Regions from separate parts of the Picosynechococcus sp. PCC 11901 genome, predicted to be linked through region 2. Evidence: riboswitches for the same ligand, from Rfam matches in the RefSeq annotation. Region 2 holds a riboswitch; the other holds the start of a gene.
What was found. Region 2 has a riboswitch for cobalamin ahead of metE (5-methyltetrahydropteroyltriglutamate--homocysteine S-methyltransferase). Riboswitches for the same ligand answer to the same signal wherever they lie in the genome.
Positions count from the first base shown of each region.

Region 1: linked by a shared signal. The riboswitch ahead of FEK30_RS07265 (TonB-dependent receptor plug domain-containing protein) and the one ahead of metE (5-methyltetrahydropteroyltriglutamate--homocysteine S-methyltransferase) in region 2 are both predicted to bind cobalamin.

Region 1 covers NZ_CP040360.1:1,299,797-1,315,794, reverse strand. Annotated here, with positions in the region: gene FEK30_RS07310 (OmpA family protein) at 1-280, opposite strand, end outside; gene FEK30_RS16740 (hypothetical protein) at 288-434, shown strand; gene FEK30_RS07305 (hypothetical protein) at 488-1,198, shown strand; gene hemJ (protoporphyrinogen oxidase HemJ) at 1,287-1,901, shown strand; gene cynS (cyanase) at 2,030-2,473, opposite strand; gene FEK30_RS07290 (cysteine hydrolase family protein) at 2,951-3,982, shown strand; gene pedR (photosynthetic electron transport-dependent transcriptional regulator PedR) at 4,075-4,350, shown strand; gene FEK30_RS07280 (TolB family protein) at 4,347-4,862, shown strand; gene FEK30_RS07275 (phycobilisome rod-core linker polypeptide) at 4,957-5,685, opposite strand; gene FEK30_RS07270 (D-alanine--D-alanine ligase family protein) at 6,659-7,813, shown strand; cobalamin riboswitch at 7,882-8,028, shown strand; gene FEK30_RS07265 (TonB-dependent receptor plug domain-containing protein) at 8,394-10,364, shown strand; gene FEK30_RS07260 (phosphodiesterase) at 10,405-11,172, shown strand; gene FEK30_RS07255 (ABC transporter substrate-binding protein) at 11,184-12,398, shown strand; gene FEK30_RS07250 (iron chelate uptake ABC transporter family permease subunit) at 12,395-13,447, shown strand; one part of gene FEK30_RS07245 (IS630 family transposase) at 13,709-14,049, shown strand; one part of gene FEK30_RS07245 (IS630 family transposase) at 14,048-14,657, shown strand; gene FEK30_RS07240 (hypothetical protein) at 14,760-15,221, shown strand; gene FEK30_RS07235 (crossover junction endodeoxyribonuclease RuvC) at 15,455-15,940, shown strand.
Region 2 covers NZ_CP040361.1:51,389-67,386, reverse strand. Annotated here, with positions in the region: gene FEK30_RS16165 (fatty acid desaturase) at 1-316, opposite strand, end outside; gene FEK30_RS16160 (hypothetical protein) at 379-729, opposite strand; gene FEK30_RS16155 (hypothetical protein) at 716-1,180, opposite strand; gene metE (5-methyltetrahydropteroyltriglutamate--homocysteine S-methyltransferase) at 1,167-3,419, opposite strand; cobalamin riboswitch at 3,790-3,987, opposite strand; cyclic di-AMP (ydaO/yuaA leader) riboswitch at 4,424-4,587, shown strand; gene ntrB (nitrate ABC transporter permease) at 4,685-5,524, shown strand; gene FEK30_RS16140 (CmpA/NrtA family ABC transporter substrate-binding protein) at 5,538-6,935, shown strand; gene FEK30_RS16135 (ABC transporter ATP-binding protein) at 6,966-7,790, shown strand; gene FEK30_RS16130 (exopolysaccharide biosynthesis protein) at 7,821-8,414, shown strand; gene FEK30_RS16125 (cation-translocating P-type ATPase) at 8,435-11,359, opposite strand; gene FEK30_RS16120 (hypothetical protein) at 11,653-12,285, shown strand; gene FEK30_RS16115 (DUF427 domain-containing protein) at 13,186-13,470, shown strand; gene FEK30_RS16110 (NACHT domain-containing protein) at 13,546-15,998, shown strand, end outside.

The sequences.
Region 1 (15,998 bases), on a different contig from region 2:
TCAGATCAAGTTCTGCCTCTAGTTGTTGGGTGCGCGCTTCGAGGACATCCAGTTGGGCCTGAATGCCCGCAATTTCTTGTTCGATGGCGGCCCGGTCTTCAGCCGATAATTCAGCAATGGTTTCGTTGAGGGTCGGCTTGGCGATTCCAGCAGAATTTGTCGCCCATAACCGTAAAAATAATGGCGGTTTTGGCTCGGCCCGTGGCATAAAATGACCCACCAGGATCCCCAAGGCGATCGCCCCGAAACCAGAACCCAGCAAAAGCGCTGTGCGGCCCAAGGTTGCGATGATCCATTTTGTTACAGAAAAGCGGGATTTCGTTGACGGTATTGGGGGGTGGGGTGAAGATGAACTCACAGTTGTCGTCGCCATCGGCACAATAATTTATCGCTATTCTAATGCCCTAGAGACCCCACCGCTCAGGTTTATGTAAACCATTTCCTGGCCGTTCTGTCCTTTTTTTGCCGCTCTTTCCCCCCTGAGATCATGTCCATCTCCACCGCCGACCCCCAGCTCATTACGGATCCACTCCACAGCCCTTTCCCTATCCCTTGGCAGTGGATTTTAGAGACCCAAGCCACGGTGGCCGCCGGGAACCAGAGTAGCGCCGATGTGTGTCGCAGTCCTGCCTTAAATAATGGTCGCCATCAGTACGCCGCCTACAGTCGCATCCAGTTAGCACTGCGCCCGCAGCTCCAGGAGAGTCAGGTCACCAGTGTTTTATTTGTGGAAAATTTGCAAACAGGCATTTTAAGCACGGTAATGGCGCGATCGCCCCTCGCCCCTCAAGCATTTCAAGAAGTCGAAGGAAATGATGCTGCAGGTTTAATTTCGCTATTGATTCCCGTATCTTGGTCTGCCGATGGCCAAAGGCTCCTGGCGCGGCAGTTTGAAGGCTTTTTTAACAGTGGCGTGATGTCAGATTTTGCGGTGGTCTGGGATGCCAAAACCCAACGGAGTATCACCCTCCAACCCAATATCGAAGCCGAATATAGCCATGCCATTTTGTTGGGCTGGAGTGAGCAATATGCTGAGGATGTCCTATTCCAAACCGGGGTGATGGGGGAGGAAACCTGGCCCATTTGGCGGGTGAGTCCCAGTGGGGATACAAACCTTGCCAGGGAAAATCACGGCGTGGTCTACGGTGATCTCCTTTCTCCAGCTTGGTTTGGCAGTGATAGGGAATCTAACATTTAATGTCAACTTCGGAAAAAACTGCGGCGATCGCCCCCAGCCCCTTTTACACTGACTAAAAACGATATAAAGATTTTTATCGAAACTTGCTATGACACAGTTTTGGTCAGAGATTGCTCCCCAGGCCTATTTTTGGTTCAAGGCTTTCCATATTATCGGTGTGGTGGTTTGGTTTGCGGGGTTATTTTACCTCGTGCGCCTTTTTGTCTACCATGCCGAAGCCGAAAAGGAACCCGAACCCGCCCGGAGCATCCTCAAAAAACAATATGAGTTGATGGAAAAGCGCCTCTACAACATCATTACCCAACCGGGAATGTTTGTGACTGTGGCCATGGCGATCGCCGTGATCAGTACCGAACCGGGGGTTCTAAAAGCCTGGTGGCTCCATGCGAAATTGGCCTTGGTTGTCCTGTTATTGGTCTACCATTTTTTCTGCGGGCGGATTATGCGCAAACTGGCAGAAGGCACCTGCACCTGGACAGGTCAACAGTTCCGCGCCCTCAACGAAGCGCCGACCCTCCTGTTGGTAACCATTGTGATGTTGGCCGTGTTTAAAAATAGTTTGCCCCTCAATTGGACAGGGGGTTTAATTCTGGCGTTGATTGTTTTTATGGCCGCCGCAATCCAACTCTATGCGAAAAAACGTCGTAAGGATCAAGAAAAACTCCGGGAAGCCCAGAGCCAAGTGGCCACCTCTAATCCTTAAAGTCAGCCCTTGATTTTGTACGTTTAAACCAAGTAAAAGTCCCTGGATTCTGTCAAAAATCTAGGGACTTTGCTATGTACATCAAACTTGAAATTTAAAAAAGAAAAACCCAGTGATTTTTAAATGGCTTACCATTTTTTGTAGGGTAAAAACTTACCGCACATGGTTACTTGCACGCGATCGCCTTTGGGGTCTTCGACCTTATCCACCTCAATGGAAAAATCAATGGCACTCATGATCCCATCGCCAAATTTTTCGTGGACGACTGCTTTGACGGGCATCCCATACACTTGCATGATTTCGTAGAAGCGATAGATTAACGGATCGGTGGGAATGACGGGCTCTAGGGAGCCTTTGAGGGGCGGTTCGGTAAGTGCTGCGGCGAAATCTTCCGGTAAACCGACGGCGGTGACGAGGGATGTTGCTTCCGTCTTATCGGCACTGGCTTGACGGTAGAATACAGCAGCGACCCAAGTTTCATCGCGGCCAACTTTTTCGCCGAGGGTCGCAAAACTAAGACCTGTTGCTTTTTTGGCAGCAAGTAACTTTTCGGTAATTACGGCGATCGCCATAGAAATGTTTCTCCGTTATCAAATAAATTCAACTGCACAGAATTTGCGGACAATTTGAGTAATTAACTCAGAGCAAATTTGTCCGGGCCATATCACGAAATATCAGCCTCTAACTTGATTTACTGAAATAATTTTTGTGAAGAAAATGTTCCAGTAAGTGTTAGGAGGAAGACTTTTAGTGGAGTGGTTGCTTGCTATTAAACGGTTTAAAAAATCAACGCAATGTAATTAAAGATACGCTTTTAAATGGCAACAATTGTATGTTGAATCTGGGAAACTATCACAAAAATCAATGCTTCACGACAAAAGCACATCGAATCAATCCTAAAAATACATGATGCAAATTGTCGCTCCGGCCGATGTAACTAAAGCTGGGCGATCGCCTTTCCCTCGGCTGACCCCGATTTGACAATGTGTTTTTAAAACACCAAAATAGGGGTATGGCGAAAATATCTGTTGCCAATTGAGGTGTCGATGATGGCGAACCAACTACCCATTCCTGCTTTTTTTAATCCCCAGACCGTTGGTGAGATCTGGCGTGTCCCCTATCTAGACCGGGCTGCCGCGGCTGAAACCTGGGCCAAGGAACACGGGATTCAGCCGGCCACCACTGACCGCTGTCGCGTTTGTCTGCTGGTGGTCGATGTGCAAAATACCTTTTGTATCCCGGAGTTTGAGCTGTTTGTCGGCGGCCAATCAGGGCTGGGAGCAGTGGAAGATAACCGACGTTTGTGTGAATTTATCTACCGAAATCTCGGAACAATTACCACCATTACCCCCACCATGGACACCCACAAGGCGGTGCAAATTTTTCACCCGGTCTTTTGGGTCAATGGAGCAGGCGAACATCCCCAACCCGCGAGCAATATCAGCTTTGCGGAGGTTGCACAGGGTCTTTGGCGCGTCAATCCGGCGATCGCCTTTAGCACGAAGCGCGACTACGAAGACTTACAACAATATGCCCGCCACTACACCGCTCAACTCAGCCAAGCAGGGAAATATCCCCTGACGATTTGGCCCTACCACGCCATGCTCGGAGGAATTGGCCATGCCCTTGTACCAGCGGTGGAAGAGGCTCTATTTTTCCACAATTTAGTGCGCCATAGCCAAACCCATTTTGAGATTAAAGGGGACAATCCCCTCACGGAAAATTATTCTGCGTTGCGGCCAGAGGTCTTAGACGATGCCCAGGGACAACCCATTGCCCAGGAAAATACCCGTTTCCTGCAAAAATTGTTGGCCTTTGATGCGCTGATTATTGCGGGGCAGGCGAAAAGCCACTGTCTAGCCTGGACGGTGGACGATTTACTCTCGGAAATTTTGCGTCACGATCCAGCCTTGGCAAAGAAAGTTTATCTTTTGGAAGACTGTACTTCTCCGGTCGTGATTCCTGGGGTAGTTGATTTTACAGCCCAGGCCGATCAAGCCTTTGATCGATTTGCCGCAGCCGGGATGCAGCTTGTCAGTTCGACGATGGCGATCGCCGATTTTCCGGGGTTAAATCTTTAGTTGTCTGGGGGAGGGAATTGTGTACAATCTAGCCAACGTGAAAACCTCCCCTACAATAGGAAAATAACAATACACAGACAAAAGAAGGGTCTATGGCTACGGAAAAGACGGCAAGTGAAGCGGCTTTATCGGAACGGGAGATCGAAATTGTCGATTTGGTGGCAGCGGGTCTGACGAACCATGAGATTGCGGCGCGCCTCGACATTAGCAAGCGCACGGTGGACAACCACATCAGTAATATTTTGACAAAAACGGCGACGGATAATCGCGTTTCCCTGGTGCGCTGGGCGTTACAGTGGGGGAAAGTGTGCCTGGATAATGTGAACTGTTGTGCCCTCCCGAATCAGTCTGCTACCTCAGATTCATGAACCATGCTTGGGCGATCGCCCTTCTAGGGATTTTGTGTATCGGCTGCCAGAGTACCAGTTTTGTGACGCCCCCAGCCGACCCCCTTGGCAATAATCTCAATAGTCTCCACAGCGAAAAAAATCCCCGCCTTTCCGATGAAGGCCGTTATCTGGTCTTTAGTAGCGATCGCCGCCAACAACGGCGTATTTTTTTGTATGATCTCGCCCAACGCAAACTCTTGCCCCTACCCGGTTTAAACCAACCCAATGTGTTCTACGACCAGCCAGACATTAGCCGCAATGGTCGCTTCATTGTCTACACTTCCGAGCAGGAAGGAAAAACCAATATTTATCTCTACGACCGCCAAACGTTCCAAAGCCAAAATCTGACCCGTACCTACATCGGTCAAGTGCGTAATCCTACCGTTAGTGGCGATGGTCGTTGGGTCGCCTTTGAAGGCGATCGCACGGGGCAATGGGATATTGAAGTGATTGACCGCGGTGTTCAACCGGATTTAGTTGAAGCAGAATGAACCAAACCCCAAGATCTGCTCATGTTAGGCCTTGAGGTTGAAATTTATGTATTGTGCAAGGCATTGAAGTCTTGCCCTCAATCGAGCCATAGGCCTACAGCTTAATGATTTCAAAAGCGGCCAAAGCAACGGCGATCGCCCCTAAAATCAATGTCCCAGCCCCAGCAATGGTAACCGTTTTCCCGATCACGCTGACCCAGGCAGGAGCGACCCATGGCGTTTCATCCCGTTCTTGGAAATAGCCCAGATCTTCTAATTGTTGACGATAATCAGCGTCATAACGGGGCATCCGTGCAAAGGGCAAATTTCCTTCTGTGCGCTGGGGTAAGATGCGTCGCCGCTGATAAGGGACAGTATCTAAGCCAAAATTGTCGAGATATTCCTCAGAGTTCAAGAGGGCATCCACAAAGCCATTTAAACCCTGGGTCGCCAACAAAATTGACCAAGCCAGAACCTCTTTCTGACCATAAACATCCCGGCCCAGTACCCGCTGCACGCACATCTGCACAAAGCGATAGTTATTGTTCACGTCATAGTTCCGTTGCCGAAAAGACTCAGACAATAACAACGCCCGGATAAAGTCTTGAACGGTGATAAAGCCGGATTTCAGCTTAGATTCTTGAACTTTTAGGCGATTTTGTTCAAGCATCTGCTGCTCATTGAAAATTTGACGATAGGCCGCCTGGATTAAGGTCTCAAAATCTGTTTTTGCAAAAGCCGATTCCACGCTAAATTGCTTGGGACTTTCTTCACTGCCGATAAAAAAATCTTGTACCCGTTGATTCTGAGAGCTTGGTTCGTAGGTCAATAGAGGTATAGTCATTTTTTTATAGTAAGTATTGACTTTAGAAAATGAAAAAAATTAAGTTTATAAAAACTATAGACTAGACCAGGCAAAGTTTCGGGAAAGTTGCTTTTTTTAAAGTAAGGTTTATTTTTCTTAAGTTTTCGCCATAATCCCCCTAAGGGTCTATGGACAATAGGGCATTCGCCATTTAAGACAGTATGATTTTTCCCTATTTTTAGTTGCAAATTACAATAAGACAACAAAAATTATATAACGATTTATAATTCAGACAATCTCAAAAATATTATTGACAAATAAAGAAATGATTCTTGTTCAATTAGGAAAATATAAGCCTAATTTCTAGAAGTTTTATTGACTTAAATATTGGTCTCTTTGGATCTTTTGCCAGGGATGAAGCGGTAAGCATAGGCGCTATTAAAATCGTTATCGCAATGGAACCAAATTGACGCAGCAAATCTTTTGAAAATTATGTCAAGCGCTTTAGCCCATCGCCTTGATAGCCGATCTCTTGATGAATCATTGTGGCTGTATCCACCGATTGAGCATTTACCACTCCATAGCTTGGTGAAGAGGGTGCTCGTGACCTGTGCATGCGGCACTTCCACTGGTGGGGAGTTTGCTTAATGGGTTCGAGGGTCGTGTCGTCACACCATTAGCGGACGCAGGGGGAGACGGTTTTCTATTGGGGAAAATTACGGGGCAGTAAGCGCTAGATAATACTACCCGTGAGGAGATAAAAGCGCGCATGAACAAACCTGGCGCAGATCAGTGGGACAGGAGCTTGCTAGATTGAACTGGGGGAAGTAGGGGTTTGATGAGAGACCATTGGTCATTGGTGAGGTCTGTCGGATAGGATGCAGACATGATTTTTTTGTTTAGAGATTTTAGTACTTTTAAAGACTCAATCTCTTTTTTTCTGCCTGCCATATTTTTCTCAGGGATCCTCTAAAATAACAAAACTGCTCAGAATTGTGGGAAAGTCACGTTAATGATGGGATTTGTTTACGATTTTAGTCAACTGCCAAACTACCTTGAAATTCTCCGGAAAAAGTTAAGAATTGCCGTAATTCATGGGGGTGACAAAGCAGCACAGGGGGCCGTGATCTACCAAACCCACAATCCCCGCTCTACCAAAACCTACGAAGTGGTAGCCCATGACATTGCTGCGGCCCTCGAAGATTTAGAGTTTCAGCACGTGTTTGTGTTGCCCGATGATTCGACATTAGGCGATCGCCTCCGGAAACATCAAATTCATTTGGCTTGGCTGAATACTGGTGGGGTTCAGGGTTACAATCCCGTCTGCCACACCCCGGCAATTTTAGAAATGTTGGGGGTGCCCTATATCGGCCATAACCCTTTAAATAGCTCGATTTTAGATAACAAACACAGCTTTAAACGGGAACTGCAAGGGCTCGGTTTTCCCACCGCGCCGTTCATGATTTGGCATCCAGCCCAGGGGAAATTTACTGCCAAGGACAACGCTCGTTTCCAGCAGACTTTTGGCGATTACCAGGGCAGTTTTCTGGTTAAACCCGTGTCTGGTCGTGCTTCTTTGAATATTCATTTTGTGGATCAGCCCCAGGATCTCGGTGAGGCGATCGCCAACATACATCAGCAAACCCACAACACCGCTTTGATTGAACCCTTCTTAACCGGGCGCGAATTTTGTGTCTCTGTGTGTGGCTATGTGCGCCATCGTCAAGGGCAGTTTGAAAAATTAGAATCTCCCTTTACGTTTTCGATTTTAGAGCGTCTTTTAGAAGCCGATGAAAAGATTTTTACCTCAATGGATAAAAAGGCAATTACAGGCCAAAGAATTCGCTTTTTAAATGATAGTGACTCAGCCAAAAAAAAGCTAGCAAAACTCGCCCAACAAGTCTACTGGGAATTTAGTTTAAATGCCTTAATTCGTATCGATGCCCGGATGGATGCGATGGGAAATATCCAAATTTTAGAGGCCAATCCCAAACCCGATCTTAAGCGGCCCGCTGCCAACGTCACTAGCCTCGTCGCCCAGGGACTATCAGAAGAGGGGATGACCTACGAGGATTTAATTTTGTCGCTGATTAGCGATCGCCTAGATTATTTATTGACCAACCACGCCCAGATTATCCCCCACATTACGGCCCTGCTTAATCCCTAAAGGTGCTTTTCTCCCAAGGCTCAAGGGGACTTCATAAATCTATTTACATCGGGGGCGATCGCCTGCTATATAATTAGACTCTGTTCGGTTTTATCGGGGATCAGCCGATAAAAGCAATGGGGAAAGAACGGTGCAAATCCGTCGCTGTCCCGCAGCTGTAAGGAAATTTTCCGCAATTTCTAAGTCAGAATGCCCGCCGAGCCAAGCGTAAACGTTTTAGTAATTACCCATCTGCGAGGTACGGATGATGTTTTCTTTTAGCACCCAGTCTTTTTCTGCTGCCCATAATTTCTATCTTCTGAGACTGCAATATCGCCGCAATCAGCAAACCCAGTCTCGTTAGCGAGTTTGTCTTAAACATTGCTTTAACCCGTTATTCCATCAGCATTAGCCTCATTGAATGGGGTTGAGAAATGCATTGATTTTGGCAAACCAGAAAAAAATCGACGATATTTTAATCGCTCAACTGCTTTGCTTTTCTTAAGGTTATTGACCAAGGCTTTTTATGACTTAAAAGTCTTGCTACTACTCCATGAATTCTCCCTTCATTACATTAAAAATTAGCCCAAAATATTCTTAGATGACGTCATTTTTTACGCCCCAGACGATTTGCTTTACTATTCTTTGTTTTCTCTGTAGTAGTACCGCTGTTTTCGCTCAAGAAGAGAACGATCTAGATGATGAACAAGAGACCGTTGATTTTGAACTAACGGTCATTGACCAGCTATTAAATCAACCTGTATATGCTCCGTCGCGCCAGGAAGAAACAGTGCAAGATGCAACCCGTGCGGCCTATGTGATTAACCGGGAGCAAATTGAAGCCCAAGGGTATCGCACCGTCAATGAAGCCTTGAAATATTTCCCTGGGATTTTTATTGATAGCACGGCTGGATCTCGCCTCGGTGCCCAAAGTTCTCAGATTTTTCGGGGGGCTAATAGTTCTTCCCAAACATTAATTTTGCTTGATGGCAGGCCGCTGAATCGTTTCGATTCAGGGAACTTCGATCTGTCTAATTTGACTACCGATAATGTCGAACGCATTGAATTAATCCCTGGGGGCAGTTCGGTGCTGTTTGGTTCCAATGCCATCGGCGGCGTGATCAATATTGTGACGCGCCAACCCGGATTTAACCAACCAGTTGCAGTAGAGACCGGGGTCGATCTGGGGAGCTTTGGCTACAATCGCCAAAATGTTGGGGTAAGTTTTGGTGCGGAAACCCAGGCAGTGCGACTGGCCTATGACCGCACCGCCGCAGAAAATGACTTTGACTATGACATTGCAGCACGGGGTTTGTCGGGTGTCCGGGATAATGCGGCGACGAATATCCAAAACGTGAATCTCCAGGTGGTTAATCAGTTAGGCGATCGCCACCGGTTGCGCTTTAACGGCATCTACAGCAGTAAGGATTTAGAAATTCCGAGCAGTGTTTCTTCCCCAAGTCCAAATGCGACCCAATACGACAATAATTGGTTGTTGTCCCTGGATTTAGAGTCTCGCCTGGGGAATAGCGATGATTCTCTGCTGACGACAAGATTATTTGCGGATCTGAATGATTTTCGTTTCTTTGATGAGAATCAATTTGGGACAACCGATGCCCGCTATGAAAACAATTCTTTTGGTGCCCAGATTCAGCACAATTGGCAACTGAATGAAACCCAAAATCTCACCTATGGTTTTGATTACCGCTATTTGACTGCAAAAGCAGAGGATCCTGGCGTATTTGGCTTTAGTTACGACGAAAACCTCAGTCAAGGGGCCATTTTTGCTCGCTATGGCCTGGATATTACCCCGGAACTGGCTTTAAATCTGGGCGTGCGCCAGGACTTTAATAGTTTGGCTGATGGTTCGGTCACATCACCCAGCGCAGGGTTTGCCTGGCAAGTGGGAGACTCCACCCGAATTCGGGGGAACTATGCCCGCAATTTCCGGGTGCCAACTGCCGTGGATCTCTATTTTCCGGGGTTTAGCAATCCTGATTTAGTGCCGGAACTGGGTAATAGTTTTGATCTGGGTGTTGACCACCGTTTTTCGGATCGTGCTTTGGTGCGGCTGACTTATTTTAATAACACCCTTGATGATGCCATCGTTTTTGATCTTGGGACATTCACTCCCCAAAATGTCCGGAAAGCTCGCAATCAAGGTTTAGAAGCAGAGGTGACGTTGCAATTGTCCCGATCTCTTTCTGCCTTTGCTAACTACACTTGGAACAACTCAGAAATTCTTGCCGATGCGGATCCGACGGTGGTTGGTAATGAGGTCGCCTTTGCGGGGACAGATTATTTCAATGTGGGTCTTGCCTACGAAAATCCCCAGGGAATTTATGCCGGAATTTTCCTGAAACGGGTGGGCGATCGCCTGACGAATAATGCCAATACTGAATCCTTGGCAGGCTACACAAACCTGGATCTGCGGGCGCGCTATCCCATCAGTGATACCGTAAATTTAACGGCGAGTGTGGAAAATTTGTTTGATGCGGATTTTGAAACATTCCCCGCTTACCCTGGAGTGGGGCGCAGGTTTCAGATTGGTGTCAATGCCCAATTCCGTTAAGCTGCTTTGTTTCGTTTCCTAATTTTGCCCACAATTTCCTATGGTTCTCATTGCCCAAATTACTGATACCCACCTCCTCGATCACCCAGAGGCCGAAATGCGCGGCGTTAAAACCGATGCGTCTTTTCAAGCAGTCCTGGCGGCGGTGCAACAGTTTAAACCAGATCGGCTAATTTTGACGGGGGATCTGGCCCATCATGGTGAGGCGATCGCCTACGAACGGCTACGGGATTTGGTCGAAGCAACGCAGATTCCTAGCTATTGGCTGCCGGGGAACCACGACAATCCAGAGGTCATGGCCGGGATTTTGCAGGGGGATTATCTTTCGCCAGACAAGAACGTTTCTTTGGGGAACTGGCAACTGTTGCTGTTGGATTCGTTTCTTGAGAACCCAGAATATGGCGAGGGGTTTTTAAATGCGGCACAATTGGCCTGGCTCGCGGAAAACCTGGAACAATCTTCAAACTCTCCGGTGGCGATCGCCATCCATCACCATGTGGTGCCAGCGGGCGTTGATTGGCTCGATCAAATCGATGTAACCAACTGCGCTGAATTTTGGCAGATTGTGCAACATCATCCCCAGGTAAAGACGGTTTTCTTTGGTCACGTCCACCTGGAATATACCGTCACCCAAGGGGGCATTCCTTGTTTTGGTACGCCCTCAACTTGTACCCAAGTGACACCTCCGGATCAGGAACCCATCGAAGGCGATCGCCAACTGTGGGAACAACCAGGTTTCCGTCTGTTTGAACTCCATGATGATGGTCGCTTTCAAACAAAAGTCCAACGCATTCCGTGGTTTGCGTAGGAGAAAAAACGATGCGCTTCCCCTTCTTGCCACACCGTTCGATTCCTCTGCTGGGCCTGGGTTTATCCCTGTGGCTAGGGGGTTGTGGCCCCACCCAACAAACCGTAGAAACTCCAACTTCGACGGCGGCCTGTGTCGAAAATTATGACCCGGCGGTGGATTATTTCCCCGATAAGGTGACACCAGAATTTGCCAGGGGCTTTCAGGTGACATACCACGACCATTACAAAGTGGTGACGGTGCGGCAACCCTGGGAAACGGCCCAGCAGGATTTGACCTATGTTTTCGTGCAGTGTGGTACGCCCATTCCAGAGGATTATCCAGGGGCGACCATTGTTGAAGTGCCTGTCAACCGGGTGATTGCCCTTTCGACGACCTATTTACCCCATTTGGAAATTTTAAAGCAGTCGGAAAATTTGGTGGGGGTAGGCGATCGCCAATTGATTTACAGTCCTGAGATCCGGGCGGCCATTGAAGCAGGCGACATCCAAGAAGTCGGCAACCTCCAGCTAGACCGGGAAGCGATCCTCAGTCTCCAGCCCGATGTGATTTTGAATTATCGCCTCGATGCTAGCGAAGGGAACAATTCCAGCGCCCTAGATTCTTTGGGATTAACGGTGGTTTTAGACGCAGCGCACCTGGAACCCACTCCCCTGGGCCGGGCTGAATGGCTCAAGTTTACAGCTCTCCTCTTTAACAAAGAAGCTGAAGCCAATGAGATTTTTGGGGCGATCGCCGACCGTTACCAAGCCCTCGTGAACCAAGTCAAAGATTTAGACACCACGCCAATGGTGCTGAGTGGATCGCCCTACCAAGGGGTCTGGTATGTGCCGGGGGGCAAAAGCTATGTGGCCCAACTGCTGCGGGATGCGAACGTGAATTACCCCTGGGATGCGACAACGGCCCGCTTGAGCTTACCTCTAGATTTTGAGGCTGTTCTAGGTCGGGCAAAAACAGCGGATCTTTGGCTGAATGTGAATCCTGATTGGCAAACCACCGCTGATATTTTCCAGGAAGACCCGCGCTATGAACTGTTTGAGGCAGTACAAAACCAGCAAGTCTATGCCGCCAACAACCGGGTTGCGTCTGGGGGAGGTAATGATTTTTGGGAAGGGGGCATTCTCAATCCCGATGTGATCCTCGCCGATGTGATTAAAATCGCCCATCCGGATCAATTACCTGACCACGAGCTTTATTATTACCGTCACTTGCAAGATTCCCCGTGAAAATTCCCTACACCACGACCCCTCTAACTTGTTTGTCCCTACCGGAACTGCGGTGGCGATCGCCCTCGTTATTTATTCTGCTGGGGGGATTATGGGGGGTTTTATTTTTCCTCAGTTTGAGTCTGGGCTCGACGACCATTCCCTGGGATCAACTTTTGGCGATCGCCTTGGGTCAACCCATTGACAATCCGGTGTGGGCAGAAATCGTTTGGCAACTGCGCTTTCCACGGGCGATCGCCGCCACCTTTGCCGGGGCAGCCCTGGGGATTAGCGGCCTCCAGATGCAAACCCTATTTAATAATCCCCTCGCTGGCCCCTTTGTGCTGGGCATCAATTCCGGGGCGAGTTTGGGGGTGGCTCTGGTGCTGTTGGGAACGGGTTTTATGGGCGGTCTTTTTGGAAATTTGAGTGTGGCGATGGCGGCGAGTTTGGGGGCGGTGGCGGTGTTGCTGCTCGTTTTGGCGATCGCCCGTCGAATTCCCCACAATGGCACCCTATTAATTTTGGGGTTGATGCTCGGCTATGTCAGCAATTCCCTCGTCACATTGTTGCTGCACTTTAGCCCCACGGAAGCGCTGCGCCTGTATCTCAGTTGGACGTTTGGCAGCTTTGCGGAAATCCAACGGGAACAGTTGCCTATTTTTATGGTGTTAATTTTTGCGGGGGGACTGCTAGCTTTTTTTCAGGCGAAACCTTTGAATGCGCTTCTTCTCGGCAAGCAGTACGCCCAAAGCGTGGGCCTCAACCTGAAGGCGACCCGCCGCCACATTATTGTTAGCACTGCTCTCCTGGCCGGATCCGTCACGGCATTTTGTGGCCCGATTTCTTTCCTGGGGATTGCGGTGCCGCACCTCTGCCGGGGCTTACTAAAAACAGTCGATCATCGGCTTTTGGTGCCAGCGGTGACTTTATTGGGATCTAGTCTGGCATTGCTAGCGGATATTATTGTGCAACTACCAGGGAGTGAATTAACGTTGCCCTTGAATACTGTTACAGCGATGTTTGGCGCGCCGATTATTGTGGTCTTGATTTTGCGCCGTCATCGTTAATTTAGGCTAGATCACTCTATAATTTGGTTTTGTCCGATAAGGGTAATGCTTGAGACGAATGACCTCACGAACTACGCCCAATAACTTACACGATTGGAGTGGTGTCATGCAAAGCTTTAGAATCTGTATATTACCTTATAAAGAAATTATATGGATTTTGTCTGAACAATATCCCATTCCGTGTGTTTATACAGCATTTTTCGGGCTAGTAAAGCGATAGCGAGTAAGATAAAGCTGTAATCTACCCAATCAAAATTTGCAGTGCGACCCTACTCTGTTGATTTACGCCAAAAAATTATTGACACCTATCTCGAAGGCAAACTATCACAGCGCCAAATTGCTGAGCAATTCCGGGTTGCCTACAGTTTCGTGCGTAAACTAACTAAGCAATATCGTGAAACAGGAGATATTCAACCCAAGCAGCGCCTCAAACAAACCCCCACTAAACTCAATGAGACTCAACTCATCACCCTGCAACAGCTAGTAAAGCAGCATAATGATGCAACCTTAGCCGAACTCTGTGACCTTCTCGAAGAAACCGTTGGCGTCAGGATTAGTGTGACCACAATGTTTCGGATGCTCCAAAAACTCAAGATAACCCTCAAAAAAAACACTGCATCCCGATGAGAAAGAAACAGAACGAGTACAGCAGCAACGATATGAATTTTGGCAACTGGTGCGGGAGATTTTAGTAAAAGACTTGATCTTTATTGATGAATCAGGGGTTGATTTAGCGCTGACTCGATTACGGGGTCGAGCACCCAGGGGAAAACGTGCCCATGGGAAACGTCCCAGCAAAAGGGGGAAACGAGTATCCATGATTAGTGCCATTAGTCTTGAGAAGGTACTGACCAATGTAAATCTACTGGGCAGTAGTGATGGTCTCACTTTTGAAGCTTTCATACATCGCCAGTTAGTACCTCAGTTATGGCAAGGAGCCTGTGTGATTATGGACAACTGCTCTATCCACAAGGGGAAAGCCATTAGGGACTGTATTGAAGCAGTTGGTGCAAGACTGATATTTCTTCCTCCATACTCGCCAGACTTTTCACCGATTGAGAATTGTTTCTCCAAAGTCAAAAGTATTTTACGTTCGTGGGGAGCCCGTACTTATCCAGAGCTCGCACAAGGGATTGAGGCCGCCTTCTCACAAGTATCAAGCCAAGACTTGCAGAATTGGTTTACCCATTGTTGCTACTCCGCCTCATAAGACCGAAAAACGCTGTACAGAAATACTCCATATAAAAGTAACAGAGAGAATTTTATACAGAAAGCATCTGTATAATTCTTAGTCCGGCAGAAAGGAGTACCCATGACAACGATTGTTGACCAAGAACTCGACAAATGGCCTGACAAATTCAAAGCAAAGGAGATTCACCTTGTCTGCATAGCCACCGGAGGTCTGACCACCTGTGATTGTGCGGCATCAACCATCGGCGGCATGAGCCAGGAAAGGGAAGTATGGCCCCTGACCAAGAGGGTGAATCGGCAGGGTGAAACAGGGACGTTTTATCCTCGATTCCCTCTCACCGTGGTCCCGCTTCTCAAGTGGGAAGATCGTCCAGAACCAACCGATATTGGTGACTTTCTGAGACGGAGCTTTCGGGATGTTCTGAAGGCCAATCGTGATTACATCAAATTGAAAACCCTTTACATCGACCTGAATGGTTGGGGCAGCTATTACCCATTTGATCAAGCACGCCAGATCGCAGAGGAGATTCTTTCAGGCGATCCTGGAATTGAAACAATCTACTTCGCTCCAAAAGCAACGTGAACAAAATGCTGAACAAATTGTTCCAGCGGACGCGCCGCTTTTTGGCGCGTCCCTGAACTCAAACGTTAAAGGATTATCATAGGTGAAAAAATGTAAGGATAATGTGATCGCCCTACATTGATCATTGTTACAAGAACTTTGAGGGTTTTGGAGTTTCAACCGTACTGGAAGTGTGCTTTGAATGCCGTGCTAGATTTATGACTGAATGAATACCTTATAAAAATTATTTTGCCATGAAGCGTTGGCTTGGCATTGATCCTGGTTTAGCGATCATCGGTTGGGCTGTCCTCGAAGACCAGGGGCAAACGCTGCCACAAATTCTTGATTACGGCATTATCGAAACAGCCAAAAATTTATCGACGCCCCAACGACTCCTAGAAATTGAACAAGACTACACAGAAATTTTGGGGGAATTTCACCCAGAGGCGATCGCCATCGAGATGCCCTTCTTTAGCCGTCAGATCAAAGCAGCAGGGGGCGTATTACAGGGTCTAGGCATTTTAAACTTGGTTAGCCTGCGAGAATTAAACATCGAACCGATTTATCTGCACCAATCTAGTTGGAAATGCCACATCGGTAATGCAAAGGCTGATAAGCGGGAAGTGGCGACCCTCGTGCAGTCGATTTTTGGGATGGAGACGATGCCTATCGATGACAGTGTCGATGCCATTGCGATCGCCTATGCCGCCGCCTGTGGTTTGCGCAATGAGATTCGGTAAGTGAAAATTCCCCAGTCCAGCAGAGACAACGGATAACATAGAATGGCGACCTGCTAAA
Region 2 (15,998 bases):
AGGCATGATCCCGTGACCAGGCATAGGGGGGGATGGCGTTAATAATTCCCAGCAAAAAACCAGCCCCTCGATTCATCTGTCTTGTCCGAAACAGAGAGTAATGACCGCAGTCATGCATCAACGAAAAGCAGCGCAACAAAAATAGCACCATTAAGCCAACAATGGGCGGTAACAGCCAAAGGGAAATCGATGCGGCTTTAATCGTTAAAATCCATAGCCCAACATAGGGCAGTACCGTATTGAGCATTTGATTGGTGGCGTGGCGATCGCTGCGCTGCATGTAGGGCGCTAAAACAAAATCTGACTTTTTGATCATGATATTACTTGATGATTTTCGAAGTCCATATCGAGGCAAACCGTACTACTGCTTGAGGCTGTCTAACGTTCCTCGGCCTGGCCAGAATCAAAAGCGAAAGGTGAATCTTTGCAGTTGTGCTTTGATCGTCCTGGCAATTTGATCAGGATGGCTTTGGGAAATTTGACCAAGAGCAAGACCCCCAAGGATGACAGCGCTGCCAAGGGCGATCGCCTTACCTTGATCAGATTGTGGCGCTGGGGCCCTGATTGGGGCAAATTCGATTGACCCTGGGCCATTTTGACAAAGGGATGGACAGTGGCAGGAATGCGCCCAGGGTAGTGGAGATACTGCTGGAGCTGGCGACTTTTGATCGCTGAGGCTGAGTCTGTACTCCGATTTGGCGATAGTGTTAATTTTTCATGGTTCGCCACTTCGATACTTCCTGGTAGATTCAGGGGTCAGATTGAATTCTTCCCAGCGATCGCAAACTTGTTGGTAACAGTCGGGAGGGGCGATCGCCAAGTTCTGGAACCAATCCACCTCAATGGCGGCACCATGGTTGAGAACGAGGAGCATCTCCCGCTCAGGGGTATAGGTTTGTAACACCTTTAAGAGATGATCCAGCACGTCGCTCGGTAGACCACGGGACTTTAGGTATGGATAAACGGTCGCGGCTGGCCGGTATTGGAGATGATAGGGCACCACTGCTTGACGCCAATTCAAGCGAGTCAGATCTGTCGCGCCCACCTCACAAACAACCAGGCCGCGCCCTTGGGTCAAATATCCTTGCCAGGCTCCATGACCTAAGGACAATAGGTTTTCCCGAATAAAAGCAGCTTGCCAAGTCGTGTCGCGGCACTGCCAAAGATCACTGAACAGCATTTTGAATTTCCTCCCGTAATTTTTGAGTCGCAACCACCATATTTTTGAGGGCCGGTATGACCTCTTCCCAACGGCGAGTTTTGAGGCCACAGTCTGGGTTGATCCAAGTTTGAGCAATCGCCAGGTGGTCAATGCCCGTGCGGAGCTGCTGCACCATCTGTTCAACGCTCGGAACAGCTGGACTATGGACGTCGTAAACCCCATTTCCTACTTGGTAGCGATAGCCAGCATTAGTAATTTCAAACAGGGTTTCATTATTACTGCGACTGTTTTCAATAGAGAGCACATCCGCATCTAGGCGTTCAATATGTTCAATGATGTCGCCAAATTCGGAGTAACACATATGGGTATGAACCTGGGTCTTTGGTTGAACAGCACTGGTGGCCAACCGGAAAGCATCGACTGCCCAATCTAGGTATGCTTGCCAACGTTTGATTTTTAGGGGTAACCCTTCCCGTAGGGCTGGTTCATCCACTTGAATAAGGGTCGCTCCAGCCGCTTCTAGGCTCGCTACTTCCTTCCGTAGGGCGAGGGCGATTTGCATTGCCTGGTCACGGCGGGGAATATCAGTGCGGGTAAACGACCAATTGATCATCGTCACTGGCCCAGTGAGCATACCCTTCACTGGTTTGTTCGTTAGGGATTGGGCGACCTGAAACTCTCGCACCGTCATCGGCTGGAGCCATGAAACATCACCATAGATAATCGGTGGCCGCACGCAACGGCTGCCATAGCTCTGTACCCAACCGTGGACTGTAAAGGCAAACCCTTGCAGTTGTTGGCCGAAATATTCCACCATATCGGTGCGCTCAAATTCCCCGTGCACCAGCACATCCAAGCCGATGTCTTCCTGGAGCTTGATGCAATCGACAATGTGCCCATCAATCGCTGCTTGGTAGTCTGTTTGGGAAATCTCCCCTTTTTTGTATTTCACTCGCAACTGACGTACAGCCTTCGTTTGGGGGAAGGAGCCGATGGTTGTGGTGGGCAAGGGAGGCAATTGGATCTGTTTGGCTAAACGGAGGTCATAGGGGAGCGATCGCTGAAAATCTGTTGCAGTCAATTTCTGGATTGCACTCTGCACTGCGACATTTGGCGGATTGAACTGCTTAAAGGTTTGCCACTGCTGCTCAATGGCCCTTTGTTGGGTCGTCGTCTCATCACCAGCTAACGTGCGAGCGAGAAAGGTCACCTCCGCTAACTTTTGTTCCGCAAAGCTTAAAACCTGGCGTAAGGGTTCAGGCAACTGGGTTTCTGAGGTGGCATCGTGGGGGACAAACTGCAGTGAGGCGGATGGCTGTACCCGTAAGTTGGGGGCGATCGCCTGTAATTTTTTCAACAATGCCAAGGTGACATCGGGATGAATTTGCCAGATATTACGTCCATCGACGACCCCCGCCCCCAGAATTTTGTCGGTGGGGAATCCTTGGGATATCAGCAGATCTAAGTTGTGACCCCGGGTAAAATCTAAGCTGATCCCTGCCATAGGTAGCTGCGTCACCCAGCCATAGTTCACCCCCAGGTCATCAAAGTAGGTGATTAGCTGTATGGGCAAGCCGACTCCGGCTAGTTGGTGGTAAGTCTTCTGCACCGCTGCCTTGAGATCGGTGGCTTGGCTTGTGACCAAAATTGGCTCATGCAGTTGGACTTCCTTTACCCCCAGGGCTTTGAGCTGGCCTAGGAGATCGACATATAGCGGCAGTAACTGATCCAACCAAGCCATCAAATCCCCGTTGTGGCGGCTCAGGGCCAAGAGGGTCACCGGACTGAGGACTACGGGTACGGCGCGATCGCCCAAAACGGCTTGCGATCGCTGCACCATCGCCAAAAATTCCCCAAAGTTCCCCAGGGGTTGCATCTTGTCTTCGATCTCAGGCACCAGGTAGTGGTAGTTTGTGTCGAACCACTTGGTCATTTCCAGCGCGGGTAAAGCATCCCGGCCCCGAGCCATGGCAAAGTAGCGATCAAGCCCGCTCAAACCCTGGAACCGCCGGGGAATCAGCCCCAAACGCACCGTCCAGTCTAGGACATGGTCGTAGAGGGTTTGATCCCCTACGGCAATGCGATCAATGCCCGCCGTTAACTGTGCTTGCCAGGTTTTGACCTCAAGATCCTGCCGTAGGGCCAATAACTCATCCGCGCTAGAAGTTCCGCCCCAAAAAGTTTCTAATGCTTTCTTGAGTTCCCGGCGTTTACCCATGCGAGCATAGCCGAGAGTCATTGTTTGAAATGTCGTCATTATGTATTGTCCTGAATGAATTTGATGCTAAAAAATTGAACGGCAAATTGTTAGGAAGCTTGACCACTAACCTGGGAAAACTAACGCTATGAATGCAGCAAAAAATTACCCCATTTAGGGATTAAACAAACTAAAAAGAAAAAGGCGATCGCCCATTAAATTGAGGCAGCAAAAAACGCCCAGGCCCTGAATCGAAACAGCGCCAATGACCACAACTTAATCGACAAAATCGTTAGGAATATTTTGACAGTGATGCCTGAGTGGTTTTGAAGACTTGGGGGAGAAGCTTGTTCGAAACGCTTCTATGGCGGCACGTTCAAGAACGTGCCAAGACTAAAACAGTGATCATCCGTACCTCGCAGATGTTTTAGAAGGTGGTTGGCGATCGGCGGGCATTCTGACTTACACAATTTTTAGGGCTTAATTTTAGATTGACCATGACAATGACCCCTAAAATTACAGCGCTAAAACTGGCTTACAGCTGCGGGACAGCGGCAGATTTTCACTGCTCTTTCCCCGTTTCCTCTAGTGGCTGATCCCCACTAGAACCGAAAGTAGATTCTATAATATCATTGAATTCATATTCTTAGTGCTAAAGGCGAATATTCTTCAGACAAATCATAAATTTATGCTGAGGATTGTTGAAAATTAAAAGTGCCAAAAAGAGTCGCTAATTTTAAGGAAATCTCAAAGATAAATCTTGTGGTGACTGTTGCGGCAATAGGGTCAACTCACGAGTGGAAGTCAGGATTTTGGGAATTTTGAAGCAAGCCCAGGAAACGCCCGGTGGGGTCTGGCCACAGGGAAGCCCGTGCTCGATGGAATTGCATGGGCGTTGGATCTGAAGCGCTGGGCCGAAAATCTCCCAGCGATCGCCCCCCAATGGGATATCTCCTGGCAGAGGCAAAGGGAGTTCAGTCCCCTGGGCTTGATTGGATTTTTGATTTTTTGATCCCTACGGTAATTTACAAAGTCCTTGGAGAAATGCTAGCTTATAGGCCAACTGAGTAAGTCAGCTTAGTTCAAGGTTACGAAGCCTTGAAGCGGGGGAACCACCCGTCAACCCAACCGGGAAGACACCGGGGCTTATTTTCTGGGATACATAGAAAAGGGACATCTTCCAGTCCTAGCCCGTCAGCTAACCTCGTCAGCATCGGAAGAAGACTGAAGCACGGCGATCGCACCGTAAATCAGAATTCCCACACAACGACTGTCAGTTACCAATCACTTCCCTCTATTTATTGTGAAAGGGTAGGTAATTTTGCATGGTTTTATTATCAAGTTTGGCCCGTGGGGTCAGAAAGTTTTTGGTACCACCTTTTTGGCAAGGAAGTCTCCGGAAAGAAGTTTGGCTACCCCTCTATGGTTTTGGGGGATTGTTACTGCTCTGGTGGGCGATCGCCTTAGTGCGGGGCGAAATGATGCCGACGCCCCTAGAAGCATTGGTCAATAACCTGGATTTTATTCTGCATCCCTTTTATCGGCGCGGCCCTGGAGATTTGGGTTTAGGTTGGTTGCTTCTGGCCAGTTTGCGCCGGGTAATTATTGGTTTTATTTTGGGGGCTTTGGTGGCGATCCCAGTGGGAATCTGGATTGGCCTCTCCCGTAATGCCTGGCTCGCGATTAACCCGATCATTCAAATTCTCAAACCTGTATCGCCCTTAGTTTGGCTACCGATCGCCTTGTCTATTTTTAATGGGGCAGAACCCTCGGCGATTTTTGTCATTTTTATCACCTCACTCTGGTCAACGATTATCAACACCGCAGAAGGTGTGGCCCAGGTACCGAGGGATTATCTCGAAGTGGCGCGAATGTTAGAAATGCCCCGCTGGAAACAACTATGGCGGGTTATTTTGCCAGCGAGTTTACCCTACATTTTCACAGGTCTGCGGATCAGCATGGGAGTCGCTTGGCTCGTCATTGTCGCGGTGGAAATGCTTACCGGGGGCATTGGCATTGGTTTTTTTGTGTGGGACGAATGGAACCGCCTCAATGTGAGTTCGGTATTTTTGGCGGTCTTTGTCATCGGCATCACAGGCTTGATCCTAGATTCGGCCCTCGCTTATCTGCAAACGGCGATTACCCATCGTCCGGCCCAGCATTAGGAGCATCACTGCAATGAATAAAATAAGTAGACGCTCCTTTGTGTTTGGGATGGGGGCAACGGCTTCGGCATTAGTTTATGGTGCTTGTACTGCCCCAACGGGTAAAAAGATTCAGGGTCGTTTGCCCCATGCTTTAGCGGTTGAGCCCTTGGTACGGCCAGAAAGTTTGGAAAAACCGAATTTAACGGTGGGCTTCGTGCCGGTGAATGATTGTGCGCCCCTGGCGATCGCCTACAGAAAAGGTTTTTTCCAGAAATACGGTTTGAATGTCCAACTCAGTCGCGAAGCCAGTTGGGCCAATGCCCGTGATGGGTTGATCTTCGGTCGGTTAGATGCGTCGCCGGTGGTTTCTGGGGCTGTGACCAATGCGCGAATTGGTGCCGAAGGAGCTAGGGCTTTTCCGTTGGTGGCAGCGATGACCCTCCACCGCCATGGCAATGCCTTGACCATGAACCGACAGCTTTGGGAGGCTGGGATGAGACCATGGCCAGATTACCAAGGTGATTTGGCTAAATTTGGCCGAGATCTTCGCAGTTTTTGGCAAAAATCTCCCCTTGATGACCGCGCTTGGGGGATTCCCTTAAGTTCTTCAATTTATGAATATTTTGCCCGTTATTTAGTCGCCGCCATTGGCCTTGATCCGATGCGGGAATTACGGTTAGTGATTACGCCGCCACCCCAGATGGTAAGCAATATGCGGATTGGGGCGATGCAAGCCTACATGGTGGCAGAACCTTGGAATACTAGGGCGATCGCCAAAAATGAAGGCATTGGGTTTACGTTCATTCAAGGGCGAGATGTGTGGCGGGGCCATCCGGATCGGGTGCTGGCAGTGGCAGAATCTTTCATTGAACAATACCCCAAAACCTACCGCTCCCTCGTCAAAGCCTTAATCGAAGCCTGTCAGTATTGTGGCGACCCCAGTCATCGGCAAGAAGTGGCAAGCATTATTGCTGAACGGGCCTTTACAGGGGCCAACGTGAACTATACTCGCCCGGCCATCGTCGGGGATTACGACTACGGCGGTTTTGATGCCCAGCAACGGCTAGAGAGCAGTTTAGATACGACGACCTTTTTTGAGCTGCACCCCGAAACTTCGACAATTCCCCATGATCATTCCACGTTTCTCTGGCAGTCCCAGGGGATTTGGTTAATGACCCAAGCAGCCCGCTGGGGCCAAATTGAAACATTGCCAACCGATCTAGAGGCGATCGCCAAGCGAGCCTGGCGCACCGATCTTTACCGGGACATTGCCGCCGAAATGGGGATTACCAGTCCCAGCGAAGATTACAAGGTAGAACCAGCCACTGCCTTTATCGACCAAAAAGCCTTTGATCCAAGCGATCCAGTCGGTTACCTCAATAGTTTTGAACTGCGGGCCAACCGTCCCCAAATCTATCCCGTCAGCTAAACCCCATTACAAAATTAGCATCCCAAATCTATGACTAGACCCCAATCTTTCCCCTCCCCTGCCGCCATGGAATCTCCCAACGATACTTTTCTAGCCATTGAGCATATTCACAAACAATATCCCAAGGCCGATGGGAGCCAGTTTGTTGTCCTCGAAGATATCAACCTCACCATTGGCGCCCAGGAATATGTTTCTGTGATTGGCCATTCTGGTTGCGGTAAATCGACCCTGCTGCGGATCGTTGCGGGTTTAGAAAAACCCAGCGCCGGCCATGTCACCTTAGAGGGGAAACTGATTCGCCGCCCTGGTGCTGACCGGATGATGGTTTTCCAAGGCTACGCACTCTTACCCTGGTTAACGGTCCGGGACAATATCCGCCTAGCTGTGGATGAAGTTCACAAGCATCTTTCTAAAGGCGATCGCCGCCACCTTGTTAACGAACATATCCACATGGTCAATCTCACTGCCGCCGCCGACAAATATCCCCACGAACTTTCTGGCGGGATGAAACAACGGGTAGGAGTGGCTAGGGCTTTAGCGACCCGACCAAAAATGCTCCTCCTCGATGAACCCTTTGGTGCCCTCGATGCCCTGACCCGACCGAAACTGCAAACCCAAGTCCTCGACATTTGGGAAAACCACCGCCAGGCCGTGATGATGATTACCCATGACGTTGATGAAGCCCTGTTTATGTCTGACAAAATCGTGATGCTGACCAATGGCCCCCAGGCTACAATTGGGCAAGTTTTAACGGTGGATCTCCCTCGACCCCGACATATCCACGAACTGCGGGAAACTCAAAAATACTATGATCTGCGCAATGAAGCCCTGGATTTTCTCGAACGCTATCAGTAAACAAGCCGTTTTTTGGCTCGCCCAGTCAGTATGAAAAAACTTTCTGAAAAACTACACCACTATTTTTTTGAGGAGGAACGTCCGGAGAAGGTGAGCCTGGCCAATGTTTTTGCCCTCACCGAGGAAAGATTATTTGGTTTTCCCCTGGCGCTCATTGCTTTTTTGAGTATTTTTGCAATTCCTGGCACTTCCTTTATTTTTGGCATGGCGATGCTGTCGATCACCCTGCAACTATGTCTGGGGCAGTCTAAACCTTGGGTGCCCCGCAAAGTTCTCCAAACGTCCTTTTCCCTACCGCAAATTCAGCGGTTTATGGGTTATCTGATTCCCTGGTTAAAAAGGGTCGAGAAAATCACAAAACCCCGTCTGACGCCCATTTGTCACAGTCTACCGGGACGAATTATTTTGGGAATTATTTTGTCGGCCATGGCCCTATTGGTGGTTTTACCGATTCCGGGGGCGAATACGGTGCCGGCGATCGCCATTTTTTTTGCGGCCCTCGGCCTCCAGGAAGATGATGGGGTTTTAAGCTTGCTCGGTATGGCGATCGCCTTAATTTTTATGGGGGTCATCATTGGCCTAATGTGGACGGGGAGTAATATTTTTCAAGTCATTTTTCGATAAAATTGCACCCGGCATCAGGGTCAACGCGGGGTAAAAAATACTTTGCGTAGCTCATCGATGCCCAAGATTAGCGGCGGGCAAATAATTAACAAAAGCCATTGCCACGGATCGAGGGGGGCGGTCTGGAAAATATTCTGAAAAAACGCACTTTTGGTAATCATAATCACCAACATCCACTCAGTAGCAATACCTACCCAAATTAATGGATTGGAAAAAAATCCCAGGCGAAAAATCGAGATGTTTTCAGAACGACAGGCAAACACATTTCCATCTTGGCAAGCGACAATCACGGCAAGGGTCATGGTAGTAGCCTGGGCATAGATGGCAGTGGTAGCCGCATCAGCGCTGTGCTGCAAAAGGTTAGGGGTAATGGCCTGGAGCTCCGCCAGACTATAGCCATGGCCCCACCAGACAATAAAAAAGCCCACCATACCTAAAGCCGCTTCAATGAGACCCAAAAAACAGTAGGCGCGCACAAGGAGCGATCGCCCCAGGAGATTTTGGGATTTCTTACGGGGGGGTTGGGTCATAATGCCCACTTCTGCTGCTTCGGTGCCCAATGCCAAAGCCGGGATCATATCCGTGCCCAAATCCACCGCTAAAATTTGCATAATGACCAAAGCTGGGGGAATTTTGAGGGCCACCATCAACAGAAAAGGCACCACCTCCGCGACATTAGAAGCCAAGATATAGGTGATAAATTTGCGGATATTTTGGTAAACGGCGCGGCCCTGTTCTACAGCGCTAATGATCGTCGCAAAGTTGTCATCGGTAAGGACGATATCCGCCGCTTCCCTGGCGACATCGGTACCATTTAACCCCATGGCAATGCCAATGTGGGCCGCCCGTAAAGCCGGAGCATCATTCACCCCATCCCCTGTCACAGCAACCACTTCCCCAATATCTTTATAGGCTTGCACGAGACGTAATTTTTGTTCGGGAGACATCCGCGCAAACACGAGGCCCGAACGATATTTCAGGATTTGCCGCAGTTGAGCATCAGACAGATGACCCATGCCTTCTCCGGTGACGACCCGGACTTGCTGATTGACAATGCCAATTTGTTGGGCGATCGCCTGGGCTGTGAGGCCATAGTCCCCCGTCACCATCGTCACCTTAATGCCAGCGGTATGACATTGGGCGATCGCCTGTTTCACCTCCGGCCGGGGCGGATCAAACATCGCAATCAAACCAATAAAAATTAAATCCCGCTCAAGATCCTGGGCGCGCAGATTAACCAAATCCCGTTGTCCCCGTCGCGCCGCCACCCCCAACACCCGAAACCCCTGGGCTGCAAGGCGATCATTGGCTTGTACCACTTCTTCCCACTGTTCATGGCCCAAAGTTTGGATCGCCCCATTGCGCAACACCGCCTGACAATGGCGCAACACCTCTAGCGGTGCCCCTTTTGTAAAGGCCATACAGGGCAGTTCGCTCTGCCAAATATCTGACTCCTGCCAATCTAAGACCACAGTCATCAGTCGCCGGCGAGAATCAAAGGGAATCTCCCGTAACCGGGGATATTGTTGTTGTAAGTGTTCAATATTTAAGCCGGCCTTAACCGCAACGACGATCAAAGCAGCTTCGGTGGGATCGCCTATTTCCTGCCAGCGGCTCGGTGTGTCGAGGTGGATGAGCTGGGCATTAGAACAAAGGGCAGCCCCCGTCAATAACAGGTCAATTTTCCAGCGGGCGGTGAAGTCTGCGGCTAAATTCACGCTGCCCGATCCAGGGTCATAACCGGCACCAGTGACTTCAATTAAAAAGGGTTGAATTTCTCCGGGTTGGCCGTGATTAGGGGTTTGTAAAGGCGGTTGAACAGGCAATTCTGCTTCGGTTAACCAGGGCAACCAGAGGTAATGAACGGTCATTTCATTTTTCGTGAGGGTGCCCGTTTTATCCGTGCAGATCACCGTAGTGGCGCTGAGGGTTTCCACCGCAGAAAGACGGCGCACCAGGGCATTTTTGCGCACCATCCGCCGGACACCCATGGCAAGGGCGAGGGTAACAGTCGGCAGCAATCCTTCTGGCACGAGGGCAACGATAATGCCAATGGCAAAGACGAAACTTTCCCGCAGTTCCATCCCCACTAAAAATTCCGTCAACAGAAAAACAATCACGCCCATCGTCAAGGCGATCGCCGTAATAACGCGGACAATCTTACCCACCTGAATTTCGAGGCTACTGGGTTCCCGTTTCACATTGGTTGTTAGATGGGCCACATGACCAAATTCTGTTTGGGCACCGGTGCCATAAACCACCGCCACCCCCCGCCCCGACGAAACTGTCGCCCCCGCCAAGAGTAAATTGGCAATTTCTGCAGGATTTGTTTTTTCTCGGGTGGGTTGTTCTCCCCGGCGGAGGGGCTGGCCATCACGCACGGACGCCGTTTCTCGCACCCGTACCGGATAGGCATTCCGCGCCACAGGCAATGATTCCCCCGTCATCACCGAAAGATCAAGATATAAACTTTCCGAAGCGACCAACCGTGCATCCGCAGAAAGGCGATCGCCTTCTTCCAGTTGCATCACATCTCCCGGTACCAGTTCCACCGCCGGAATCGATTGGAGCGCACCATCTCGGTACACCTTCACCTGTGCGGGCAACACCTTTTTCAAAGCTGCTAGGGATTTTTCTGCCTGGAATTCTTGCCAAAAGCTAAAAATGCCATTCACCCAGATCACGGCCCAAATCGCCCAACCCAGTTCCGGCGTCCCCGATACAAACGCCAAAATTCCCGCCACCCAGAGTAACAAGGCCATAAAGTGAGTGACTTGATCTAAAAAACGCAACCATAGGGGCCGTTGGGGCGGTTCCGGTAGCGCATTTGGCCCAAATTTTTCTAAACGTCGCTGCGCTACTTGGGCCGATAAACCACCAGGCCGGGATTCCAAAACAGCATAAACATCTTCCGGAGCAAATGTCCAAATATGACTTGGTTCCATCACAGCGATCCACCAGGACAAACAATTAATTTGATGCTGTCACAACCCATGCTAAGACAAACATCTCTTCTGATAAGCGTCAACGATTCTTTACATCATTATTTGCTTGCATGACTTATTTACACCACTGCATTGATGTCGGCTCTTTAGGGAAATTTAATGGAAAAAATTAGCTAGAATTAAAGCAATATCTCACAGGATATCTTAACTAAATCCAGAGAGAGCGACTAATAGAAAGATTAGACTCACAATTTAGTCTAGGTCTGTCACCTTAATATTTACTTCTATGGCCCATGTTCAAAACTTTAATTAAAAATAGTGCGGCGATCGCGTTTGTACTTTTAGGTTCTATAGCCGTTATTCCTGGGGCAAGTTCCCAAATTAGTGCTACTCCCTTATTACAAGCCGAAGATTTCCAGGGTTTGGTTTATTACCAAAACCCAAATACGAGGGGAATGCCCATTAATCGCCCTGGTATTTTCATCGGTCTGCCCCAGCAAGGGAGCAATCAAGGGGGGTGGTTGTTGGATATTCCGAGTAATGACGTGTTCGCGCCTAGTTCCTTGGGTGTCAATATTTTTCAATTTGAGCAGCAATATTTTTTATTCTTTGATTCAATCTCTAATTTTGATGATGGTAGAGCTTATAATCGAATCTTAGATGCCATAGAAATTCCCGCTGAGGCAGTTCTGCTGCGTTGTTCAGAAAGTATAAATGAAACATCAGAAACCATTGCGTTTTTAAATGCAGGAGAAAGGGCAATTGTTGAAGCGCAATCTCCCAGTGCAATGGATGGAATTCTCGCTGAATTGCAAAACCCGACGATGCTTTATTCAGTTGATTCTCGCCGTTTGTCCATTGAGGCTATTCCTGGGGAGGGTTTTACGTGTAGAAGTTTTTCTCTTATCCATACAACTCTTGAATAATTGACTCTTTTCTTTGATCTAAAAAGACCTCTTCATTCCAAACATTAAAAAATTTTTTCTAGAAATTTAAACCAAAACTCCCCTCAATCTCCGGTAGCTTGGGGCATTTCAGCATCACTGTCGCTACTTTGAAGGTGATCGCCACCCTAAAAAACAGCACTATCATAAGTTTTGCTTATATTTTTCCTCGGAATACTAAGGCTGAACCTGTTTACATTTCATTGAATAATAGCTATACTAAATTTCAAGTCCATAGTTTAAATACTATTTTCAAACTTATATCACCAACCCTAAAGGCAAAGTTCTATGGGGTTTTGCCTTTTCCCTCAAAATTCCCTTGTCCTCTAACGTCTCAGTCAATTACAGCATTACAAAAAGAAACTATGTACCAATACAAGCATTCTGATTTTTTGGTTATTGCGACCCTTAACTGAATGCCCGACTACGCCCCCGATTCTCGCCACAGTTACCTGACCCATGACAACCGGGTGTCGTCCATAGTTTTTTACAAGTTTCCTCCATCAAGCTATATTCGTCCCGATCTAGGCAATTGGGGCGAATTTTTTTTGCGCTTAAGGCAGAATCCGGAGGCAAATAATAGCAGTTCATCTATTTTATTACGTGGATTCTTTGCACTGTACCAACCTAAAATATAGTGTTTGATTTTATAAATTCCAATAATATTGTGACTGTTCATTTAATTTTTTGAATTCGTCACTAAGCTGACTATCCCTAGAATAATTTCTGACAGAATTAATTCTGATCAAAGCTTGGCGATCAGGCCCACAATTCAAAGCAGCTTGTAAGACTAAGTTGACTTAGTTTTCGCCACAGCAGGTAGGCAGGTGCGTTAAACTCTAAACGTAATAATTTTACGGCAAAAATTAGGAGATTATATCGATGGCCCAGGCAATTTGGAATGGTGCAGTGGTGGCAGAAAGCGATCGCTGTGAGGTGGTAGAAGGCAACTATTATTTTCCCCCCGATGCCATTAAAACAGAGTATTTTAAGCCGAGTAACACCCACACCACTTGTTCTTGGAAGGGTCAGGCTAGCTATTACACCTTGTCCGTAGCCGGAGAAGAAAATAAGGATGCGGCTTGGTATTACCCAGAACCCAAGGAGAAAGCGGCGAATATTAAAGGCTACGTGGCGTTTTGGCGCGGCGTCAAAGTCGAGTCTTAGGATTTGAAGGGTTAAGGCGATCGCCAATGGGTTGTGGTTGTTTTGGTTGGTGATCCTTATGGGACACTAGAGGGTATGCCAAAGCAAAGTTACGGAAAAATTCCCCAGGGGCGATCGCAAACGCTACTGTTTGGCTTGCTTGATTTCGCGAATGATGCCCTCGATGCAGATGAACGCCAACTAGACCGACTACGGGCGACGATAAAAGTCCATTGGCAATCGCCCAGACGACTGGTGGTGCAGACAAAATTGCGCTATTTGCAAACTTTAACGGCACTCACTACTACGCCTTTAACCGTACCCCAATTGAAAACGGCCCTCAAGGATTTAGAAAGTTTTTTGGGGATTTTAGAGGATCATCGCACGACGATCCGGGGGTCTGATACTTGGCATTTTTCCTTAAATTTCTGGGGCGATCGCTGGGCACGGGCAGAAAATATACAGCAGTTTAATCAAACTTGGGCCGCGCGTCGCTTGGGGATATCCGAGAAGAAGCAAAATAATTTTCAGGAGAATTCCCAAACAAATCACGGCGCAACTCACCCGGACTGGCAAAGCCTGTGTCGGCAAGCGCTGGATACCCACTTAACCAGTAATCCCCTAACGGCGGGGGATGGCATGGCCTTTGAGTTGGCGGATTTGTACGTGCCCTTGGGAGTAACTGCCACCCATGCAGAGGAAGATTCTCTAAGCGATGATCCCCAGGATTTTTTGGCGCAATATCACCATCTCTCCCATAATCGACTGGCGATTATTGGGGAGCCAGGGGCTGGAAAAACGACTTTTTTGCAACAGTTGGCCCTGGCTTTGTCGGCAACCAAAGATCTACCTGTTTGGATCCCCCTGGCCGATGTGGGGGGGCGATCGCTAGAGAATTATTTGTTGGACGTTTGGCTAAAGCAGCTTTTTAAGCAATTTACCATCGCGCCAAAAATCCAGACTGAATTTGCTGAACTGATTCAAAACAAACGGGTCTGGTTATTTTTAGATGCCCTTGATGAAATGGGAGACAATCTCAGCCAAGCGTCATTCAAACTCGACCGGGAACTCCAGGGCTGGTTAGGCAATGCTTCAGTCGTTTTGAGTTGTCGCAGTGCGATGTGGGACACAGGGAAAAATGCCCTCACTGATTTTGTGATCCACCGTTGCCAAGGCTTTAGTGATGATGCCCAGCGCAAACAAGTGCAATGCTTTATCCAAAAATGGTTTCAAGGACAACCTCAACTCGGCGATCGCCTCTATGGTGAACTAAACCGCAGTATCCACAGTCGCATTCGTGGGGTTGCGCGCCAGCCGCTGTATTTGACCTTACTGTGTCGCACCTGGCAGCTCACCCAAGGCAAATTACCGGGGACAAAAGCCATTTTGTATCGCCAGTTTGTGGAGGCTTTCTATGACTGGAAACAGGATACTTTTCCCACGACCCAAGCCCAACGCCAGCAACTCAATCAGATTTTAGGGCAGTGCGCTCTCAAGGTGCTGCAAAAAAATCCCGCAAAAGCTCGGTTTCGTCAGGCTGAAATTCAACCGTTTTTCGATGCCGTTGATCCTGATTTTTTTACCCTCGCGCTCCAATTGGGGTGGTTAAAGCGGGTCAGTCGCTCTGCAACAACGGGGGAAAATGTCTACGCTTTCCATCATTTAACGTTTCAAGAATACTTTGCGGGAACGGCGATCGCCCACTGGGAGATTTTTATTGACGAAGGCGGCGAATATCCGATATTTTCGTTGGGTTGGCAGGAAACGATTTTGCTGTGGCTGGGACGCGAAGAGATTGCCGCAGGCGAAAAAGAAAATTTTCTGCAAGCGCTTTTACACTGGCAAGACCATTGTGGTGGTTTCTACGAAGTACGCGCCACCTGTTTTGTTGGCAAAGCTTTAGCCGAGTTTCCGGAATTTTCCCAAGGGCAAGCAGTGATCGATCAACTGGTGCAATGGCGCTTTGTCACCGCCCAGAGACAACCCAAGTTACCATCGCCCCTAGTTGAAGAGGCAGGCATTGCGCTCTCCAGAAGCGATCGCCAGCAGGTGGTGACTACCCTCGAACAATTTTTAGCGACCCATCCCGCTGCCTTTGACCGTTGGTTAGCAGCCCATAGCCTCGGCAAAAACCATGATTTCGGCAATCCCACGGCGATCGCCAACCTCGAAGATCTGCTGACGGAAACCGCAGATCCGAATTTTCAACTTAATCTCTGCCGTAGTTTAGGGGCCATCGTTCCCGATAATGCCCTAGTCATTGCCAGTCTTACCCGCCTGCTGGCAGCGGATCAAAAAGCAACTATCCGCCGTAAAGCCGCCCTGCGTCTCGGTAAACTCCAGCCCCATCACCCCCAGGCGATCGCCACTTTGTTAGAGCTTGCGGCAACGTCTCCCCAGGCGATCGCCACCCTCCGGGAAATTTGTCCGGATCATCCTTTCGTGCAAACAGATACTGTTAGTCAAACTCTGCCCACTCGACGGCGCACCGCAAAGCGGATTTCGGAGAGATCGCTCCAGCCTAAATCGTCCCGTGAGCAGTCCCTGGC